DNA from 3 places in the Mesorhizobium sp. USDA 4413 genome. Region 3 is predicted to be linked to each of the others. Evidence: predicted binding sites of a transcription regulator. Region 3 holds the regulator's gene; each other region holds the start of a gene.

Evidence for each region. The regulator PhoB, encoded in region 3, activates phosphate uptake and scavenging genes when phosphate is short. The targets are predictions, from matches to a motif close to TGTCATNNANCTGTCAT.
Region 1: a site for PhoB is predicted at 1,324-1,340, ahead of ACVMIM_RS18470 (RNA degradosome polyphosphate kinase). Genes of this name have one in related genera too.
Region 2: a site for PhoB is predicted at 837-853, ahead of olsB (l-ornithine N(alpha)-acyltransferase). Genes of this name have one in related genera too.

Annotation. Positions count from the first base shown of each region.
Region 1 is NZ_JBVPRP010000001.1:3,783,678-3,785,939, reverse strand. It holds gene ACVMIM_RS18470 (RNA degradosome polyphosphate kinase) at 1-1,170, opposite strand, end outside; gene ACVMIM_RS18465 (zinc-finger domain-containing protein) at 1,419-1,664, shown strand; gene ACVMIM_RS18460 (FAD-dependent monooxygenase) at 1,680-2,262, shown strand, end outside.
Region 2 is NZ_JBVPRP010000001.1:6,532,072-6,534,333, forward strand. It holds partial or broken gene ACVMIM_RS31745 (hybrid sensor histidine kinase/response regulator) at 1-721, shown strand, start outside; gene olsB (l-ornithine N(alpha)-acyltransferase) at 905-1,792, shown strand; gene ACVMIM_RS31755 (trimeric intracellular cation channel family protein) at 1,882-2,262, opposite strand, start outside.
Region 3 is NZ_JBVPRP010000001.1:198,434-200,695, reverse strand. It holds gene phoU (phosphate signaling complex protein PhoU) at 1-609, shown strand, start outside; gene phoB (phosphate regulon transcriptional regulator PhoB) at 626-1,315, shown strand; gene ACVMIM_RS00990 (ROK family protein) at 1,484-2,262, opposite strand, start outside.

The DNA of each region.
Region 1 (2,262 bases), 3.6 Mb from region 3:
GGTGCGGTAGAGCGTCTGCTTGATCGCCACCACTTCCGGATCGGCGGCGGCCTGGCGCAGGAACTGCACCACCACGTCGAAGGACTCGTAAGGGTGGTGGACGATGATGTCCTTCTCGCGGATGGCGGCCAGGCAGTCGCCGCCATGCTCGCGGATGCGCTCGGGGAAGCGCGGATTGTAGGGTGTGAACTTCAGGTCGTCGCGCGGAATGGCGACGATCTCGGAAATCTGGTTGAGCGCGAGTGGGCCGGTCAGAACACTGATGCGGCTCGCCGAGACACCGAGCTCGCCGGCGACGAAATCGCGCAATTCCGCCGGCATCAGCGTGTCGAATTCGATCCGGATCACCGAACCGCGCCGGCGCCGCTTCAGCGCCGTCTCGAACAGGCGCACGAGATCTTCCGACTCTTCCTCGACCTCGATATCGCTGTCGCGGATGATGCGGAACGTGCCCGAACCCTTGACCTCGTAGCCAGGGAAAAGCTTGCCGATATAGATGCCGACCGCTTCCTCCAGTGGGATGAAGCGGACATGATGCTTGCGGTCCGGAAGACGGATGAAGCGCCTGAGCGCCACCGGCAGGCGCAAGAGCGCGCTCATCTCCTCGCCGTTCTTGCGATGGCGCAGTTGCAGCGCGATGGAAAAGCCGAGATTGGGAATGAACGGGAACGGATGCGCCGGGTCGATCGACAGCGGCGTCAGCACTGGGAAGACCTGTTCCTGGAAATGCTCTTCCAGCCAGGCCTTCTCATCCTTGGTGAGGGCATCGCGGGTGATGCTTTCGATGCCTTCCTTGTTGAGCAAGGTCATCAGCGCCGAGAGGCTCTTCTGCTGGTCCTCCTGCAGGCGCTCGACCTCGCGCAGCAATTGCTCAAGCTGCTGCTCAGGCGTGCGGCCGTCCGGGCTCTTCAGAGCAATGCCCTCACGCACCTGGCCGGCAAGGCCGGCGACGCGCACCATGAAGAACTCGTCGAGATTGGCGGCCGAGATCGACAGGAAGCGGACGCGTTCGAGCAGCGGATGATGCTCGTTCAGCGATTCCTCCAGCACGCGGCGGTTGAATTGCAGCCAGGAGAACTCGCGGTTGACGAAACGGTCGGGATTGCCGCCCTCCGGGCTTGCCGCCTCGACAGTGATGAACTCGCTCTGCACCGGCTTCAGTTCGTTCATGTTTTCCGCTCTTGCCCGCAATCGTCCCTGCGCGCCGCATACTGCCGTTCGGCGACGCTCTAGCACTTCTTTGTGACGCATGATCGTCACGGAATCGCTCCGCGCCCGGCCTTATGCGCTTAACCGGCTCAACTTATCCTCTGACAGGCTTTTGCGACAGTTTGATTTCATCGATCTTGCAAACTGGCCTGTTATGCTCCAGATGCAGGCTGGTCACATCCACTGGCCGAACCCAATTGGAGACGATGATGGCAGGCGGCAGCATTCCCCATTTCCAGAACGACGCGGGCCATCCGGTTATCGAGATCGGCGTCAAGGAATTCATGTGCACGGGCGCCAACCCGCCTTTCGATCATCCGCATGTGTTCCTCGACATGGGCGACGACAACGAGAAGGTCTGCCCCTACTGCTCGACACTCTACCGCTATTCGCAGTCGCTGAAGGCGACGGAAACGCAGCCGGCCGGCTGCCTCTATGTCGACCAGGCCGCCTGATCGTCCTTTGCCACCATGACTGAGACACGGTCCCGGCAAATCGTCATCGCCGGGGCTGGCATCGCCGGACTGACGGCGGCGCTTGCCTTTGCCGAGCGTGGCTTCCCGGTAAGATTGTTCGAGCAGGCCAGGCAACTCGAAGCGACCGGCGCCGGTCTCCAGCTTTCTCCCAACGCAACCCGCATCCTGCGCCGGCTCGGCGTGCTCGGTCGCCTGCTGCCCGAGGCGATCCGGCCGCAAGCGGTGGTGCTAAAGGACGCAAGGAGCCTGCGCGAGCTTGCGCGCGTGCCGCTTGGAGAAGCCGCAGAAAAGCGCTGGGGTGCGCCCTATCTTGTGGCGCACCGCGCCGACCTGCAGGCGGCGCTGATGGCGGCAGTGGCGGAACGGGCCGACATCGAGCTTTTCACCGGCGCGCGCGTGACCAACATCGCCATCGGCCCTCAAGGCGTCACCGCCACTGTCGAGATCGACGGCAAAGCGACGGATGTCGCTTGCGGCCTGCTGGTCGCAGCTGACGGCGTCTGGTCCTCGGTTCGCGCCGGGCTTGCCCGGACGGCCGGCTTTGTGGCAAGCCGCTTTTCCGGCGAGCTCGCCTGGC
Region 2 (2,262 bases), 6.3 Mb from region 3:
CGGCAGTGTCGAGATCGCGACGACACCGGGCCAGGCAGCCCCCTTTGCTGCCGGCTGCAACGTGCTCCTGATCGACGCCGCGCTCGAAATCGGCGACGGCAGGCTGCTCAAGCGGCTGCGCGACTCGGGCTTTGTCGACTGCGAGGCCATCACCCTGATCGCGCCGACGGACCGCGGCATGCTCGGCGAATTCCGCGCCAGCGGCTACGCCACTTTCCTCGCGAGACCCGTCCGCGGCGAAACCCTGTTGCGGGTGCTGTTGACCAGCCATGGCTCCGCGCTTGTGCAGCCGCGGCCGCAGCCGCGCGAGGCTTCCTCGCGCAAGCGCGACCAGGGCCTGTCGGTGCTGATCGCGGAAGACAATGACATCAACGCCATGCTCGCCCGCGCCACGCTGCTCAAGGCCGGGCATCGCGTCAAGATCGTCGGCAACGGCAAGGCCGCGGTCGATGCCGTTACCGATGCCGGCCTCAAGTTCCGCTTCGATGTGGTGCTGATGGACCTGCATATGCCTGTCATGGACGGGCTCGACGCGATCGCAGCGATCCGTCGCCATGAAGAGTCGCTAGCCATGCCGCCGATCCCGATCATGGTGCTTTCCGCCGATAGTCAGGAAAAGACCCGGCATGCCGTGCTCGCCCACGGCGCCAGCGGTTTCGTGACCAAGCCGCTCGACCCGGACGCGCTCGTCCAGGCGGTCGAGGGCCAGGTCGCCGCCTGAGGAAATTTTTAGCCCTTGAACGCCTTGGCTTGCCTGGCGTTCGCGGCCACAAGATAGCCGGTTGAGCGTATTGCCCAGCCGACAAAGTATTGCCCGGCACGTCGTATCACGGTACTGTCACAATCCTGTTGCACCTACACCGTATCCCCGTGCCAAGAGGGATGGCTCGAAGGAGAATCACTCGTGCATACAGTCGTGCCTGAATGTGACACTCGGCCGAACGCCGGCGGCGCCCTGCTCGCTGCCCGCACCGCCGACGCTGTCGCAAGCGGTGCTCCCTTGGGCCGCATCGGCAATCTCGAAGTGCGGCTCGCCCGCAACGAGGCCGAGATCGCCGCCGCCCAGGAAGTCCGCTATCGGGTATTCTACGACGAGCTTGGCGCGAGGAAGGACCTGTTTCAGGCGCAGGACCGGCGTGACGCCGACCGTTTCGATCCGCTCTGCGATCACCTTCTTGTGTTCGATACCTCCCTTCCCGGTCCCGAGCATCGCCGCATCGTCGGCACCTACCGCTTGCTGAGGCAGGAGATCGCCACGGCCGCCGGCGGCTTCTATTCCGAGGGCGAGTTTGAGCTCACCAAGCTGATCGCGCGGCACCCCGGCCAGCGCTTCCTCGAGCTCGGCCGCTCCTGCGTTCTGCCGGAATACCGCTCCAAGCGCACCATCGAGGCGCTCTGGCAGGGCATCTGGGCTTATATCAACCATTACGGCATCGGCGTGATGACCGGCTGCGCCTCTTTCCATGGCATCGTGCCGGCGGCGCATGCCGAGGCGCTGACCTATCTTGCCCATCATTGCCGCACCGACTCCGCCTGGGATGTTCGCGCGGTCCCGGGGCGCTACTGCTCGATGGATCTGATGCCGATCGAGGCGGTGAACACCAAGGCGGCGATCGCCGCCATGCCGCCGCTGGTCAAGGGCTACCTGCGCGTCGGCGCCCGCATAGGCGACGGCTGCGTCATCGACCACGAATTCTCGACCGTCGACGTCTTCGTCGTCATGCCGGTCAAGGAGATCGGCGCCCGCTACGTCAACTACTATGGCGGTGAAGGGCAGCGCTTCGCGGCATAGCGAATAGCGAATAGCGAATAGCGAATAGAAGAAAGTAGCGGGATCTGTTCCGTTTAACTTCTATTCGCTACTCCCTATTCGCTATTCGCTCACCGGATGTCTTCCGGCTTTCGCCCCGGCCGGCTTTTATAGGCCGGAAACGACCAGCCAAATCTGAGCGCGCCGCCGCGCACCAGGAACGCTGCCGCAAAGCCGAGCAGGCTGGACGCCAGCGCCGGCAGGCCGGCTAGATCGCCAAGCGTGAAGAGGGTAGCGCCGGCAAGGGCGGCCGTGACATAGATTTCGGGCCTGAGCAGCACCGAGGGCTCGCCGGCAAGCAGGTCGCGCAGAATGCCGCCGAAGGTCGCCGTCAGCACGCCCATGACCACCGACACGACGGGAGAGCCGGTGATCGCCAGCCCCTTGGCCGCGCCCATCACCGAGAACGCCGCAAGGCCGATGGCGTCGAGCCAGAGCAGAAGCTTGTAGCG
Region 3 (2,262 bases):
TCGACCAAGGCGCTGCTCGAAAGCGACAATGCGCTGGCGCAGCGCGTCGTTTCCGACGACGCGATCATGGACGCAAGGCAGCGCGAGCTCGACGACCGCGCCATCACGCTGATCGCCAAGCGCCAGCCGATGGCGGACGATCTTCGCAACGTGGTCGGCTCGATCCGCATGGCGGGCGACCTCGAGCGCATCGGCGATCTCGCCAAGAACATCGCCAAGCGCGTCGGCTCGGTCGGCGTCAGCGCCGCGCCGCGCGACCTCACCCACTCGATCGATTCCATGGCGCAGATGGTGCTGATCCAGGTGCAGGGCGTGATCCAGGAATATACGGTGGGCGACGCTACGGCGCTGGCCAAGCTTCGCAACGACGACGAACGCATCGACGTCAAATACACATCCGTCTTCCGTGAGCTGTTGACCTACATGATGGAGGATCCGCGCAACATCACCGCTTGCACGCATCTTCTGTTCTGCGCCAAGAATCTGGAGCGCATTGGCGATCATGTGACCAACATCGCCGAGAACGCCTATTATGTGCTGACCGGCACGCAATTGCCCGCCAACCGTCCGAAGCAGGACGAGACGGCAATGTCGGCGCCGGCGGCCTGACGAAAAGGTTACCCCGATGATCGCGCCACGCATCATGGTGGTGGAGGACGAGGAGCCGCTGGGGGTGCTGCTCCGCTACAACCTCGAATCCGAGGGTTACCAAGTCGAAGTGGTGACCCGCGGCGACGAGGCCGAAATCCGCCTTCAGGAAAACGTTCCCGACCTGCTCGTGCTCGACTGGATGGTGCCGGCGGTTTCCGGCATCGAGCTTTGCCGGCGCCTCAGGATGCGGCCCGAGACCGAGCGGCTGCCGATCATCATGCTGACGGCGCGGGGCGAGGAAAGCGACCGCGTGCGCGGCCTTTCGACCGGCGCCGACGACTATCTGGTCAAGCCGTTCTCGACGCCGGAGTTCATGGCGCGCGTCAAGGCGCTGCTGCGCCGCGCCAAGCCGGAGGTGCTGTCCAGCGTGCTCAAGGTCGGCGACATCGTGCTCGACCGCGAATCGCACCGCGTCTACCGCAAGAAGAGCGAGATCAGGCTCGGCCCGACCGAGTTCCGGCTGCTCGAATTCATGATGCGGCATCCCGGCCGCGTGTTCTCGCGCAGCCAGCTGCTCGACAATGTCTGGGGCGAGACGATCTATATCGACGAGCGCACCGTGGACGTCCATGTCGGGCGCCTGCGCAAGGCGGTCAACAACGGCCGCATGCCGGACGTGATACGTACCATTCGGGGGGCGGGCTACGCGATCCGCGAGGACTAGGGATATCCTGATATTCAGGTGATGCCGGCCTGCGAATGGCGGCTTCCTGCGCTTCCGGTAATCACGTATCCAAAAGTACGCTCCGTTCCGGTTCTCGGAATCCACCATTCTCGACTCGGCTTGACCTGAATCTCAGGATATCCCAGCGCTCGCATTTTTCGGTCCTACTTAGGCCACGTTCTTCCCGACGGTGCCGGTTCTTGCCTGGCCTCCCGGCGCGAAAATCTCCTGGTCGACGAAGGTCAGCGCGCGCATGGCGCAGCCTTCGCGGATCAGCGGCAGCTCGTTCGGCTCGGTGTCGAAGGAGATCGATTCGGAGTGCTGGCCGCCGGCGGTCTGGGCGATCGCCTCCCTCAGCGCGGGCTCGATCAGGTCGAAGGCGGCCGCGCTGACGCCGACCATGGCGACGGGCGCCGGGTCGATCAGCGCGAACAGGCTGCCGAGGCCGAAGCCCAGCGCCTCGCCGGCCCGGCGATAGGCCTCGCGCTCGGGGCCGTCCTGTTGCCGGGCCTTCGCGGCAAGCGCGCGCATGTCGGCGTCGCCGACATCCGTCGGCGCGGCATCCTCGCTTATGCCCATGGCGCTGCGCCAGATGGCGTAATTGCCGGCATAGGCCTCGACGCAGCCGCGCCGGCCGCAGCGGCAAAGCGCGCCGCCGGGCCGGTGGATCATGTGCCCGAACTCACCGCCCGAGGAGTGCGTGCCGGTGAACAGCGCACCTTTCAGTACCAGACCCATGCCGATGCCGTGCGACAAGAGGATTGCGATGAAGTCGTCGCGATAGCGTTCAGGATCGCGCCATTGCAGCGCCACCGCCATCATGTTGCAGTCGTTCTCCATTGTGGCGGGGATGCCGAATTCCTTCTCCAGGATGTCGGCAAAGGGGATGTCGGTCAGCGGCGTGATCGGCGACCACAGCATGACGCGTGAATGGGTATCGGTGATGC